DNA from 3 places in the Psychrobacillus sp. NPDC096426 genome. Region 2 is predicted to be linked to each of the others. Evidence: predicted binding sites of a transcription regulator. Region 2 holds the regulator's gene; each other region holds the start of a gene.
The links. The regulator LexA, encoded in region 2, represses DNA repair genes until DNA is damaged. The targets are predictions, from matches to a motif close to CGAACATATGTTCG.

Region 1 (4,936 bases), on a different contig from region 2:
TATGCTATATTGCCATGTTGTTCATAACGAATTAAGTCCATTTTCTCCCTCCATACTATAGAATGATTTCCCCCTACCAAACATATCATTTTTCTAATAGTCTGTCATCTTACGTTAGAAGTAATCAATTACAGCTCACGTAATTGCGTCCAGATTTGAATTGCACTTAGGATTGCGTGATGCAGGTCAGTAAGCCGTTGTCCAAAGGCACCTGCTGAGTCAAGTTAAATTAGATCGATTTTCATTTTCTGATTTGGTACAATTATATTATTGAAATTTTAAGGATTTGAGGTATTCACTTGGACATTTTTGTTGCGAGACAGTCGATTTTTGCTAAAGATGAACATATATTTGCCTATGAATTATTGTATAGAAATGGCCAGGACAATTCATTTCCAACTATATCAGGGGATGAAGCCACATTAGATGTCATAACGCATACTTTTTTAACAATAGGTATTAATGAACTAGCAGGGGATAAATTATGTTTTATTAATTTTACGGAAAATCTATTAGTAAAAGAAGTGTTTTCTAAATTTCCTGCGAATCGAATTGTCGTTGAAATTTTAGAGGACATTCCGATCACGATCGCTTTACTTCAAAAACTTCGAGAAATTAAGTCTCTTGGCTTTTTAATTGCATTAGATGATTTTGTTCTGCAAGAAAATGTCGTTTTATACGATGAACTATTCTCACTTGTTGATTTTATTAAAGTAGATTTTCTATTAAGCACGTTATCGGAACGACAAGCCATTGAACAAATCGTCAAAACCAATTATCCTAACATCGTGTTGTTAGCAGAGAAGGTAGAAACACGCGAACAATTTTATGAAGCAAAAGTAGCTGGCTACGAACTCTTTCAAGGATACTTCTTTGCAAAACCAGAAGTGATTAAAGGAACAGAAATACCAACGAATTTAGCGCAGTATTTTCGGATTATTAACTTGTTGCAAAATAATTCAGTTTCCGTAGAAGAGATTTCGAATGAAATTGAGCGAGATGTATCTCTTTCTTTTAAAGTACTAAAAATGATCAATTCCCCTGCAGTTCGTACAAAATCCAAGGTCCGCTCGATTAAACAAGGAGTGCTCATGCTTGGACTTGAGGAATTGAGTCATTGGTTGTATGTTTTATTACTACGTGAATCGAAAAAGAATCATTCGGGTGATGGAATGGCTCTTATTGAAGCATCGCTATTTCGAGCAAAACTTTGTGAGTTATTAGCAAGGCGTAAATTTTTACAAAATGCTTCTGAGTATTTTTTAGTAGGCATGTTTTCTTTAATAGACACATTATTACATCGACCGATGATCTATTTACTACAAGATTTACCGCTTTCAGATGAAGTCGCAGCAACACTTTCTGGAACTAAAACGGAAATGTCTCCTTTTCTAGAGCTTGCCGTTGCATGCGATGAAGTACGTTGGGACGATATGATAGGTGGATCAGCAAAACTTGGTATTGATCATTCCACATTAAACGCGCTTTATCTAGATGCAAGGCGTTGGGCAACTGAAATTATAGACTAACTACCATGTCTTTTTTTGATTGGTAGTTTTTTTAATTGTATTCAAATAAAGACGCCAAGACATATTAGAAGAGTTTGAGTTAATTCGCATTATAGGTATAGTGCGTCGTAAGAAGTGAAGTGTCCGCTGTGATTTTCACTGCAGGGCGGACGCTTTCCGCCGGGTGAGCGATGAACCATCGCCGACGCTGCGCGTTCACCTGCGATGGTTCATCTGTCTCACTCATCCGGCAGGAGTCGCCGCCCTTCCGCTTCAATCCATGAGAATTTCTTTCTAATTTAGTGTCTGCAGTTCGGAGATGTAAATTGCTCAGGTTCACTGTGTGCTATTTAGTAAACCTAATTAGAAAATGCTGTCTCTACATAAAAGGAATTGGATAAAAGCCTAATTAACTCAACCATTTGTTGGGATAAACCACCTTATTCATCGGCGTCTCATTCCAAGTAAACTTGTTATTTCAAGAATTGGTTGCTTTCCATGACTGATTTATTACCCAAAGTCATTTTCTGGATGCACACATGTGAAAAACTGCATAATATTTAGTCTTAGCGAGTCGGTACTGATAAATAAGCAATTCCTTTTGGATTGGAGCGAAAGGGCGGTGACTCCAGTGGGATAAAGTGAGTCAGGTGAGACTTCACAACGTACGCGCAAGCGGCGGTGAAGGCTCATCGCTCACCCCACGGAAAGCATCCGCCCTGAAGCGGAAATCCCAGAGGACACTTAACAGAGCTTTCTTACGACGCATTATCCCTAAAAAGTACTTGTTCTTAATTGTTGCTTTTCCCTTTAAAAGTTGTATAATGAAATGAGAACAAACGTTCGTTAAAAGGAGAATGCGAAATGCCATTAATATCGGAAGAGGCCATGCCTTATTTAGAAAATATGATTTATCTCCCGATGGTATTAACTATTTTAGAGAAGGATCGAATGAATTTTGAAAGAGGTCCCTTTAAGTTAAAGCGTCCGTATGTAGCTATGGTAGAAGGAGCAGCAAAGCAAGTTCAAAAAGAATTGAAAAAGACACATATTTATATGAAAAGGCATAGTATGAAAGTTCTTCGCGGAGAAGGCGATGATATGTTCACGGAATATGTATTTTTTCATGGAGGCTATGAAGAACATCGTCGTTATCTAAATGTCCGACTCCGCAACCGAGTGGAAGAACTACTCACGATGTATTTGGCGATTGTGGAAAATGCACATTAACCAAATAAATCTTTTTGAAATAGTGGATTGCGAGAAGTGATAAATCCTTTATTTACTAGATGACTCATTCTTTTTAAGAAGTGCATATTTAAAAGGTTGGCAAATCCAACTTGTCGGCTAATTGTATTTGGAGAAGAAGGTACTTGTATCATTTGTCCGTTTGCTAAAACTATCGTGCAACCACCTTCGGAAGGATAAAAAGATTCGATGGCTCCAAGAGAAAACCATGTATTTAAATCAGATTTTGGAGAAAGGATAGGGATTAAAATACAAGGACTCCCAAAGTCGTGTGCGATAAGAATAGGAAGCTTCAAATAATTTCCAATAGCTTCTTTCGATAATTTAGTGGATTGTTGAAACGTAGAGCCGTAATAGGAACAAGAATACCGGACGATATCGTACGGCTTTTTACCTATTATTTTAGATTCACCCGAATAGCTAATAGCTTTTGTGAAAACTTTGTTATTAATTACAATTGGTTGAAGTACAGCGGTGTCAAATGAAACTAGGAAAGATTTTTCGTCTTTTTTATTGAACATATACATTCACTCCTTAGTAAGTTATAACTCGATTATAGTTAAATTTGGAAAAAAATCAAGTAAATATGTCGAATTTTTAAAATTTTTATCATTAATTATAAAATCTTAATTTTCTAAAAATGTTTGCAACTCACGTTGAGCTTTTATATAATGAAAAAAAGGCATCGGGGTGATGGAAATGGACAAACAATATTCATATGCAGATTTTTTAAGAGCAATGGGTCAGCCAGGGAAAGAAAGCTCCGCAGAAAAACTGTTGAACGAAATTTATCTAGATATGTTTTTGAACATTATCCACCGGGAACAAAGTAGTAAACGTTTATTAGAATTGATAGATGAGGCACTTGATCAGAAAGACAAAAAGGCATTTACACAATATGCCAATGCTCTACAACAATTAAATAATCCAAAGTAATGGATATATTAGCCGCTTATGCAGAGCGGCTTTTATTATGCACAAATAATAATGTTAAAAAACATACGTTCGTTTTATTAGTGTTCAAAAAAAGAGTATGTTAAACTGAAATTAATCAATTGGTGGGAGGCTTATGTATGGAACAAATTTTCGATTTGCAAGCTCCGTATGAGCCAGCAGGAGATCAAATAGAAGCAATAAAAGAATTAGTAAAAGGTGTACAAACAGGGAAAAAACATCAAACATTGCTTGGTGCAACAGGTACTGGGAAAACGTTTACGATTTCAAATGTTATTCAACAAACGAACAAGCCAACCCTTATAATGGCACATAACAAAACACTTGCGGGACAGCTGTATAGCGAATTTAAAGAGTTCTTTCCTAATAATGCTGTCGAATACTTTGTTAGTTATTACGACTATTTCCAGCCAGAAGCATATGTACCTCAAACAGATACGTATATTGAAAAAGATTCAAGCATTAACGAAGAAATTGATAAACTTCGACACTCTGCTACATCATCATTATTCGAAAGAAAAGATGTCATTATTATTGCATCAGTTTCTTGTATATACGGACTAGGGAATCCAGAGGAATACAGAGAATTGGTCGTTTCGCTTCGAACAGGAATGGAAATTGAGCGAAATCAGTTGCTTCGGAAACTAGTCGATATCCAATACGAACGAAACGATATGAATTTTACACGAGGAACTTTCCGTGTACGTGGGGATGTTGTCGAAATTTTCCCAGCATCAAGAGATGAAAAATGTCTTCGAGTAGAGTTTTTCGGCGATGAAATCGACAGAATTCGAGAAGTAGACGCTCTGACTGGGGAAATAATGGCAGAACGTGAGCATGTAGCCATATTCCCAGCATCTCACTTCGTTACACGAGAAGAAAAGATGCTACTTGCTATAGAGAATATTGAAAAAGAGTTAGAAGAACAATTAAAGGTACTACGAGATGAAGATAAGTTACTAGAAGCTCAACGGTTGGAGCAAAGGACAAACTATGATTTAGAAATGATGCGGGAAATGGGCTTTTGTTCAGGTATTGAAAACTATTCCCGTCATCTCACTTTACGAGAAGCAGGGGCAACTCCGTATACATTATTAGACTATTTTCCAAAAGACTTTTTATTAGTAGTGGACGAAAGCCATGTTTCATTACCACAAGTTAGAGGAATGTTTAATGGAGACCAAGCGAGGAAATCAGTATTAGTAAACCATGGTTTCCGGTTACCG
Region 2 (4,936 bases):
TACATAATCACTAAATACGAAGAATGTTCCACCGAAAACGTTCAAGCCTCCATGAAGTGCCATACCGTTTAATGCAGCACCCATAGCGAATTCACGCACACCGAACCAAATATTTTTGCCTGCATAATTCTCAACGGCAAAATCTCCTGCATTTTTCATCGTTGTTTTGTTTGAACCTGCTAAATCTGCACTTCCTCCAAAGAACGAAGGTAGATTTTGAGCAATCGCATTAATCGCATCACCTGACGCAGAACGAGTTGCATGGGATGATCCTTCTTCATATGTCTTCAAGGCATCTGCAAAATTCGCTGGTAACTCTCCACTAATTGCTTGCTTTAGTGTAGTAGCAAGCTCAGGAAATGCTGCTTCATAAGCACTAAACGTTTCATTCCATGCTGATTCTTCTTTAACACCTTGGCGTTCTGAAGCTTGTTTGAATGTTTCATACACTTCTTCCGGCACATGGAAATCCCCTTCGTATGCCCATTCGTATGCCGCTTTTGCTAAAGCAGTTTCATCTTTACCTAAAGGCATACCGTGTGCGTCCGATTTACCCGCTCTATTTGGAGAACCAAAACCTATTACTGTTTTTACTTCAATGATCGTTGGTTTATCATTTTGTGATTTTGCTTTATCGATTGCAGCGGAAATTTCAGTGATATCATTTCCGTCTTTTACTAAAATATAGTTCCAACCATAAGATTCAAATCGTTTCTCAATTTTCTCAGAGAAAGATTTATGTAAATCTCCATCTAGAGAGATGTCATTACTATCATATAAAACGACTAACTTATCTAATTGTAAATGTCCTGCAAGCGAGATTGCCTCTGCTGCAACACCTTCCATTAAATCGCCGTCCCCACAAAGGGCATATGTGTAATGATCAACAATAGCATGATTATCTTTATTGTATGTAGCGGCTAAATGAGCTTCTGCCATCGCCATACCTACTGCCATTCCAATTCCTTGTCCAAGAGGACCTGTTGTTGCTTCTACACCAGCAGTATGACCAAACTCTGGATGTCCTGGAGTTTTAGAGCCCCACTGTCTGAAATTTTTAATCTCTTCCATTGGTAGATCGTATCCACCAAGATGAAGTAGACTATAAAGAAGCATCGAACCATGACCAGCGGATAAAACAAAACGGTCACGATTGAACCAATTTGGGTTATTAGGATTGTGACGTAAATGCTTTGTCCATAATGTATAAGCCATTGGTGCAGCTCCCATTGGAAGACCTGGATGGCCTGAATTCGCTTTATCAATGGCATCAATAGATAATGTACGAATTGTATTAATTGCAAGTAAATCTGACTGTAATGACATAAATGACATCCTCTCGAACAAAATTTTTATCTATAGTACTAGTTTAGACAACAATGCGCCTATTATCAATGGTTTCTGAAATGATTAATTAATTCAAAAACTTCCCTTTTTTCGCTTGTTGCACCTTCGGAGGAGTGACGTCATTTCCAGCGGGGTCAATAATTTTAACACTTTCAATTGTATCCCTCATTGTAGATCGAAACGTTTCTAAGTATTCTTTTCTTAGTGCGCTTTGTTCTTTGGCTTCTTCTATCGATAATCCTGTTGTTTTAGATTTTTTGGAGAGCTCGCTAATGCGTGCTAGTTTTTGTTTACTTAACATATAAATCATCCTTTCCTTTTGTACCTCTTATAAAGGTAAGGAAAAAACAGACAGAGTGCAAGTCTTTACACTTCCTGAGACTCCATAAATTCAATATATCTGCGATGAACAGTTGCTTTACTAATTTCAAAGCCTAATCCTTTTAAAGTGGATGCTATTTCTTCGTACGTTAACCCGGCATTTCGAAGTCTTACAATTTCATCAACGGGTGCATCAATCCGTTCTCTTCCTTCCGGATTTCCCTTTGCTTTTAAGTTTTTCTCTGGTCGAAATCCTTGCGAAACTGCTCGCTTCATACCCCGCTTTATCTTCGCATTATGAAGTTTTCGTTGATACTCCTCCACAAGTGCTAAAATTTCTAACAACATGGAATCCATCTCATTTAAATTTAATATTCCTTTATCTTGTAAAGTGAAGACAGAAGTATTTGTTTTTTGGAGTAAATGGAGCACAGCCATTCGACCATTTCCGCGACCTATCCGGGTCTCATCTTGGACAAAAACTGCAGTAATATCGAAGTCTTTTACATATGTGAGTAAGTCAAGTAACCCGTCGCGTTGAATATCATAACCACTATGTTGGTCTGTAAAAACTTCGCTAACTTCATAACCTTGACTCTGTGCAAATTCCATTAATTCTTCTTGTTGTCTAGTTAAAGAAGATTCTTGTGTTTCTTTTTCCGTACTTACACGGCAATATATTACTGCTTTCAATTACTATCACTCGCTATCTCTGTACCATGATCGAAATGAAAATTATCTTTTACCTCCGGAATGACAAGCATGTCCCCTGCTTTAATATGGGAGGTTTGTAGGTTATTCATGACCATCACGTTTTTTATCCATGCTTCTTTTGGTTCGTTCATTGCAAACTTATTTGCAAGTTCCCATAAAGAGTCACCTTGTTCTATTTTAATTTGATAATGTTGTTCTGTCGACATTGTATTGGAGATTATTAGTGTCATAAAAAAAGCAACACTTAATCCTAAAAATAAAGTAATAAAATAGTTTTTTTTCATCCAATTCATGTGAAATCCCCCTAATTAGAATGTTTGTTCGGAATGTATGTTCTAATAATAAAGCGAACATTTGTTTTTGTCAACAATTATTAGAACCTATGTTTGCATAAAGTGTGAGAGACTGTTATACTAATAGTAAGAAAGAATTTAGTATGAAAATGACTATTAAAAAGAGGTGAACTCATTGAAAAAAGCGTCGAAAAGACAAGAGGACATTTTAGCTTTTATTAAGGAAGAGGTTCGTACAAAAGGGTATCCGCCTTCTGTACGTGAAATTGGCGAAGCTGTTGGACTAGCATCGAGTTCAACTGTGCATGGGCATCTAGCTCGCCTGGAAAGTAAAGGACTTATTAGAAGAGACCCAACGAAACCACGCGCAATTGAAATATTAGATGGTATTGCCGAAAAACAAGGTGTTGTACATGTTCCACTAGTAGGTAAAGTAACAGCTGGGCTTCCGATTACTGCCATTGAAAATATCGAAGAATTTTTCCCACTGCCTGAAACGTTTGGTACGCCCGATGATCATTTATTTATGTTAGAGATTATGGGAGATAGCATGATTGAGGCGGGAATTTTGAATGGAGATTATGTAGTCGTAAAACAGCAGCAATCTGCAAATAATGGGGACATTGTTGTCGCTATGACTGAAGATGATGAAGCTACGGTCAAACGTTTTTTCAAAGAAAAATCATACTTCCGCTTACAGCCGGAGAATTCTTCAATGGATCCAATTATCGTTAACCAAGTATCAATTCTCGGAAAAGTAGTTGGAGTATACCGTCATATTCAATAGAATTCTCGCAAACTTGACAAATGATACGAATGTCCGTATGATGACTAAGAGCCGATATCATATTTAAACGAAAAGTGGACATTTTCGTTTAAATCATCGAAAAACCCTCTCATCTTTTGTAGATGAGAGGGTTTTGTTTTATGCTTCTGTTTGCATTTCTACTTCTTTCCCGTTTAGGATTAGATGATACGTTATTTCGGCTTTCAATGAAGCAGAAACAGCGCAATATTTTTCTTCTCCAAGTTTGATAGCTCGAATGACTTTTTTCGCATCGATATCCCCTTTTATGTCGAATAATAAGGCAGCAGCAGTAAATGCAGTTGGTAATTCTTCACGACGAGCCCCGTCCACTGTAATTTCAATTGATTCAATTTTTTCTAAATGTGGTTTTAAAATCATTGTAACGTCAATTCCAATGCACCCCGCTAACGAACTAAGTAACATTTCGGTTGGTGTTGGTGCTTGTCCAAGTCCTCCGTAATTTGCCGTAGCATCCATTACCATTGGATAACCAGACGGCCCTTTTGCTTCAAACGCTCGTCCACCTTGCCATTTTGCTTTTATTTCCATTAGTCATCATGCTCCTTTATTTAAAATTCATTTATTTTTGCTAAAAATTTCTGTGCTCGTTCTGTAGAAGGATGTGCAAAAAACGTTTTCGGTTCTGCATCTTCTACAATTTGACCATCTGCCATAAATAAAATACGATCTGCCGCATCTTGTGCAAACTTCATCTCATGTGTAACGATGACCATTGTCATCCCTTCGTCCGCTAACTCTTTCATCACTTTTAATACTTCTCCAACTAATTCAGGATCTAATGCAGAAGTAGGTTCATCAAATAACATAATTTTCGGTTCCATTGCAAGTGCACGTGCAATTGCTACACGTTGTTGTTGTCCTCCTGATAGTTTCGAAGGATATACATCTTCTTTTTCCTGCAAACCGACCCGTTTCAACAGTTGGGAAGCGATCGTTTTCGCTTGTTCTTTTGATTGTTTTTTCACAACAACAATGGCTTCCATTACATTTTCAATCACCGTTTTATGGGGGTATAAGTTAAATTGTTGGAAAACCATTCCAGTATTTTGACGGATCGCATGAATCGTTTTTTGTTGGATTTTTTTCGAATCCGTTGCGTTTATTTGATGATTATTAACAGAAATAACCCCACTAGTAATCGTCTCCAGTCCATTTAAACAACGTAAAAACGTACTCTTTCCCGAACCACTAGGTCCAATAACAGCTACTACTTGATGAGCGGGAATCGTCAATGAAATATGCTTTAATACTTCATTTTGATCAAAGCTTTTCGATAGATCATCCACTTGTATCATGACTTTTCCCCCTTTAGTAAACAGATAATCGTTTTTCTAATTTATTCAATATAAATGTAAATACCGTACTCATGATCCAATACATTAAAGCTATCGTTAAGTAAAATGGCATATAAACGTAATATTGCGCGATTAAT
Region 3 (4,936 bases), on a different contig from region 2:
ATGTAGTCAAATTGGTTACGACAAATAGAACTTGGTTGAACATAAGAGACCAAGATAACAAAATTTTGGTTGACCAAGAAATAGCAGCTGGTCAGACTTTTGAATTAGATGTAGCTAGTTCATCTAGAGTTCGCGTACGTATTGGTTCGACACCTGGTAATACAGTATATATGAATGATCAAGTAGTTGAATTCCCAACCGATAGAGCTACACAAAACTTAGTCATACAGTTTCAAAAATAGTCATCTTTTAGATGGCTATTTTGTTTGAAAACGAAAGGAGTTACATATAAATGAATATACCAAATCAAATTACGATGTTCCGCATTTTTTTAATACCAGTATTTATGTTTTTTATGCTTGTCCCTTTTAACTGGGGTGATGTCAGTTTTCTTGGTGCAACGATTCCAGTAGGGCATTTAATTGGAGCTATTATTTTCATTATCGCATCGATTACGGACTTTATTGATGGTTACTATGCGAGAAAATATAATTTAGTAACGAATATGGGGAAATTTTTGGACCCACTGGCAGATAAATTACTTGTATCTGCTGCACTAATTATTTTAGTCCAACTTGGAACAGCTCCAGCTTGGGTAGTTATTGTAATTATTAGCCGTGAGTTTGCGGTAACTGGTCTACGTTTAATCCTTGCAAACGAAGGAGAAGTAGTTGCTGCTAACCAGCTTGGTAAGATTAAAATGTGGACGCAAATTATTGCGGTTTCATCATTATTATTAGGAAATGTATTTTTTGAAATGTTCCATATTCCGTTCGATATGATTATGTTGTATGTTTGTTTATTCTTTACATTATGGTCCGGATTTGATTATTTTTATCTAAATCGTAAAGTGTTATTGGATTCTAAGTAGGAAGGAAGTTTTCACATGAAAGCTGAAATTATTGCAGTTGGCTCCGAGTTATTATTAGGGCAAATTCCTAATACAAATGCAAGGTTCATTTCTTCCCAATTAGCAGAGTTAGGTATCGATGTATACTATCATACTGTCGTTGGCGATAATCCTAATCGGTTAGTAGACTCCATTAAAATTGCGGAGAATCGAGCAGACTTAATCATTTTTACTGGAGGATTAGGACCTACTAAAGATGATTTAACGAAAGAGACAATCTCGAGACATTTAAACAAAAGTCTTGTTTTAGATCATCATGCACTCATTTATATTGAAGATTTCTTCCAACGCATGAATCGAAAAATGACAGAAAACAATAAAAAACAAGCGCTTGTCTTGGAAGGTTGCACTGTTTTAGAAAACAAGCACGGGATGGCACCAGGAATGCTGCTATCGACAGAAACGCATTCCTATATTTTACTTCCAGGTCCACCAAAAGAAATGGAGCCCATGTTCCAATTCGAAGCAAAGCCTCTTCTTTCAAAGCTATTACATCACGAAGCCATCATTAAGTCTCATGTCATTCGATTTTATGGAATTGGGGAAGCAGAGCTAGAAACGGAAGTACAGGATCTATTGTACAATCAAACAAATCCAACGCTTGCCCCGCTTGCATCTGATGGAGAAGTGACCTTACGACTAACTGCTAAAAGCGATACGGAAGAAGAAGCTTGGAAACTAATTGATGCGCTTCAAACGGAAATTTTCAATCGAGTTGGGAAGTTTGTGTATGGATACAATAATGATTCCCTTGCATCGACACTACGAGATATACTTGTTGAAAATAATTTAACGATCTCTGCTGCTGAAAGTATGACGGCCGGCTTATTTCAATCAGAACTAGCTGCGGTCTCCGGTATGGGGCAGGCATTAGTTGGTGGGATGATTACGTACACCGAAGATATAAAAGTAAAGCAACTAGGTGTCAAGGAAACGACAATTAAAGAATTTAGCGTCGTTTCTAGTCAATGTGCAGAAGAAATGGCTGTGCGAGTAAAAGAGAAGTTTGGTACTAATATTGGTGTCGGTATTACAGGAGCAGCTGGACCAGATGGGCATGGCGGACAACCGGCAGGAACGGTTTGGATTGGCATTGCATTCGACGATTTAGCACCTATTTCCTACAAGTTAAACTTATCAGGTATGCGGAATACGAACAGACTAAGAGCGGTGAAGTTTACGATCCATTATTTAATACGATTACTTCATGACCGAGGATTGTAGAAAATAAATTTTGAATATAAAAAACAGCCTAAAATTGAATTTTGGGCTGTTTTTAGCGACCAAAATGAAATAGTCGTAAAAATTAACGAATAAACGTTCGCTTTTTTCTTGTATATTTCTCAAAAACCTAGTATAGTAAACATAGAAATAAAAAACAGAGAATCTTCTAAGGAGGAAATATAATTGTCTAATGATCGTAAAGCGGCGCTTGAGATGGCGTTAAAGCAAATAGAGAAGCAGTTCGGTAAAGGTTCTGTTATGAAATTAGGAGAAAAAACAGACCGTGAAATATCCACTTCTTCAAGTGGTTCTTTAGCACTTGATGCAGCACTAGGAATAGGTGGATATCCAAGAGGACGTATTATTGAAATATACGGTCCTGAGAGCTCGGGTAAAACCACTGTTGCTCTACATGCCATTGCAGAAGTACAAAAAACTGGTGGTCAAGCAGCATTTATCGATGCAGAGCATGCATTAGATCCAGTTTATGCACAAAAACTTGGTGTTAATATTGATGAATTATTATTATCTCAACCAGATACAGGGGAGCAAGCGCTTGAAATTGCAGAAGCACTAGTGCGTAGTGGTGCAATTGAGATTTTAGTAATTGACTCGGTTGCAGCTTTAGTACCTAAAGCTGAAATTGAAGGAGAAATGGGAGATTCACATATGGGTCTTCAAGCTCGACTAATGTCTCAAGCATTACGTAAACTTTCAGGTGTTATTAATAAATCGAATACAATCGCAATTTTCATCAACCAAGTTCGTGAAAAAATTGGAGTAATGTTCGGAAATCCGGAAACTACACCAGGTGGTCGCGCACTTAAATTCTATAGTTCAGTCCGTTTAGAAGTTAGACGTGCAGAAGCGATTAAACAAGGCACAGATATAATGGGGAACAAAACTAAAATAAAAGTTGTAAAAAACAAAGTAGCACCACCATTTAGAACTGCTGAAGTAGATATTATGTACGGTGAAGGAATTTCTCAAGAAGGAGAAATTGTCGACATCGGTTCAGAGTTTGATATTATTCAAAAAAGTGGTTCATGGTATGCTTACAATGAAGAACGAATTGGGCAAGGTAGAGAAAATGTAAAACAATACTTAAAAGAAAACCCAACTATTAAAAATGAGATTTCTTTAAAGATTCGTGAATCTCTTGGAATGGCAAGTGCCTTAACAATCGGTGGCCATGAAGTAGAGGAAGAAGACGACGCAGAATTTGATTTATTATTAGATGAAGAATAAAATAATCAAAGTCTCTCAACTTGTTGAGGGGCTTTTTTTTATCGACCAGAAAGTACTAGCTTGTTTTCCGATTTGACGTTTCTTTCTTCTCTTTTTAGGAATAATGCGTCTTAAAAAGCTCGATTCAGTGTCGGCCCTGTAGCGGAAATCCTAACGGACTTTTCTTTATGAAGCATTATTTCTATTTCATGAAGTAAAGTTTCAGCAAACAGTTGCGTTCCTTTAGAACACTAGGTCTTTTCTCCATAAAAAAGCTTGTGAAATCAATAATATTCCTATCGTTTCCTTGACAGAGTATTTCTACATCTATACAATTAAAACTGTATAATTTCTTTACTAAATAATGAAAAGGCAATACATGTATACACGTGCATATATGAGCCGACTGAAACTTAAAAAGAATAGCAATAGGGGGTGTTCGAATGCCATTATTGGAAATTATCATCTCCGCTTTGCTTGGTCTGTTTGTCGGTGCCGTTGTTGGTTATAATTATCTTAAAAAAGTGAACGATTCAAAAGTGACTGGTGCAAAACAAACTTCTGCACTCATCTTAGATGAAGCAAAGCGAGAAGCAGAAGCATTAAAGAAAGAAGCACTATTAGAAGCCAAAGATGAAACTCACCAATTACGAAATGAAGCAGAATCTGACATCCGTGAACGCCGTATGGAACTGCAAAAACAGGAAAATCGGTTATTACAAAGAGAAGAGAACCTTGATCGTAAGGATGATGCTCTAAACAAGAGAGAAGTAGGTCTTGAGCGTAAAGAAGATGCTCTAACCGAAAGACAACAGCATATCGAACGGAAAGAAAGTAAAGTGGACGAGCTTGTTGATAAACAACAAAGTGAACTTGAACGAATTTCTACGTTAACTCGTGAAGAAGCAAGAGCAGTTATTCTTCGAGAAGTAGAAAATGAGCTTGCTACTGATATTGCTGTAATGACGAAAGAATCAGAGACAAGAGCAAAAGAAGAGTCTGATAAGAAGGCTCGTGAAATTCTTTCACTCGCGTTACAACGATTTGCAGCTGATCATGTAGCAGAAACAACTGTTTCCGTTGTTAATCTACCGAATGACGAAATGAAAGGTCGTATCATTGGTCGTGAAGGTCGGAACATTCGTACGCTCGAAACTTTAACTGGAATCGATTTAATTATTGATGATACACCAGAAGCTGTTATACTATCAGGATTCGATCCGATACGAAGAGAAACTGCTCGTCTAGCACTAGAAAAATTAGTACAAGACGGACGGATTCATCCAGCACGTATTGAAGAAATGGTAGAAAAATCGAGACGGGAAGTTGATGAACAGATTCGAGAAATCGGAGAACAAACTACATTTGATGTAGGTGTTCATAATTTACATCCTGACTTGATCAAGATTCTTGGAAGATTGCGTTATCGTACAAGCTATGGTCAAAACGTATTGAAGCATTCAACAGAAGTAGCGGTTTTAGCCGGTTTACTTGCTGCTGAACTTGGAGAAGATGTGACCCTTGCAAGACGCGCAGGATTACTTCACGATATTGGGAAAGCGATTGACCATGAAG

Region 1: the regulator LexA is predicted to act here: its motif matches at 3,751-3,764, upstream of uvrB (excinuclease ABC subunit UvrB).
Region 3: the regulator LexA is predicted to act here: its motif matches at 2,221-2,234, upstream of recA (recombinase RecA).

Annotation. Positions count from the first base shown of each region.
Region 1 covers NZ_JBIWEX010000019.1:27,136-32,071, forward strand. The annotation lists gene ACIQYS_RS15565 (enoyl-CoA hydratase-related protein) at 1-41, opposite strand, end outside; gene ACIQYS_RS15570 (EAL and HDOD domain-containing protein) at 300-1,529, shown strand; gene ACIQYS_RS15575 (YhjD family protein) at 2,373-2,738, shown strand; gene ACIQYS_RS15580 (competence protein ComK) at 2,735-3,277, opposite strand; gene ACIQYS_RS15585 (IDEAL domain-containing protein) at 3,456-3,692, shown strand; gene uvrB (excinuclease ABC subunit UvrB) at 3,830-4,936, shown strand, end outside.
Region 2 covers NZ_JBIWEX010000011.1:93,669-98,604, forward strand. The annotation lists gene tkt (transketolase) at 1-1,326, opposite strand, end outside; gene ACIQYS_RS11290 (DUF896 domain-containing protein) at 1,415-1,648, opposite strand; gene ACIQYS_RS11295 (YneB family resolvase-like protein) at 1,714-2,361, opposite strand; gene yneA (cell division suppressor protein YneA) at 2,358-2,675, opposite strand; gene lexA (transcriptional repressor LexA) at 2,851-3,462, shown strand; gene ACIQYS_RS11310 (OsmC family protein) at 3,601-4,032, opposite strand; gene ACIQYS_RS11315 (amino acid ABC transporter ATP-binding protein) at 4,053-4,799, opposite strand; gene ACIQYS_RS11320 (amino acid ABC transporter permease) at 4,813-4,936, opposite strand, start outside.
Region 3 covers NZ_JBIWEX010000003.1:97,872-102,807, reverse strand. The annotation lists gene ACIQYS_RS03905 (helix-turn-helix domain-containing protein) at 1-242, shown strand, start outside; gene pgsA (CDP-diacylglycerol--glycerol-3-phosphate 3-phosphatidyltransferase) at 293-871, shown strand; gene ACIQYS_RS03895 (competence/damage-inducible protein A) at 887-2,134, shown strand; gene recA (recombinase RecA) at 2,318-3,382, shown strand; gene rny (ribonuclease Y) at 3,805-4,936, shown strand, end outside.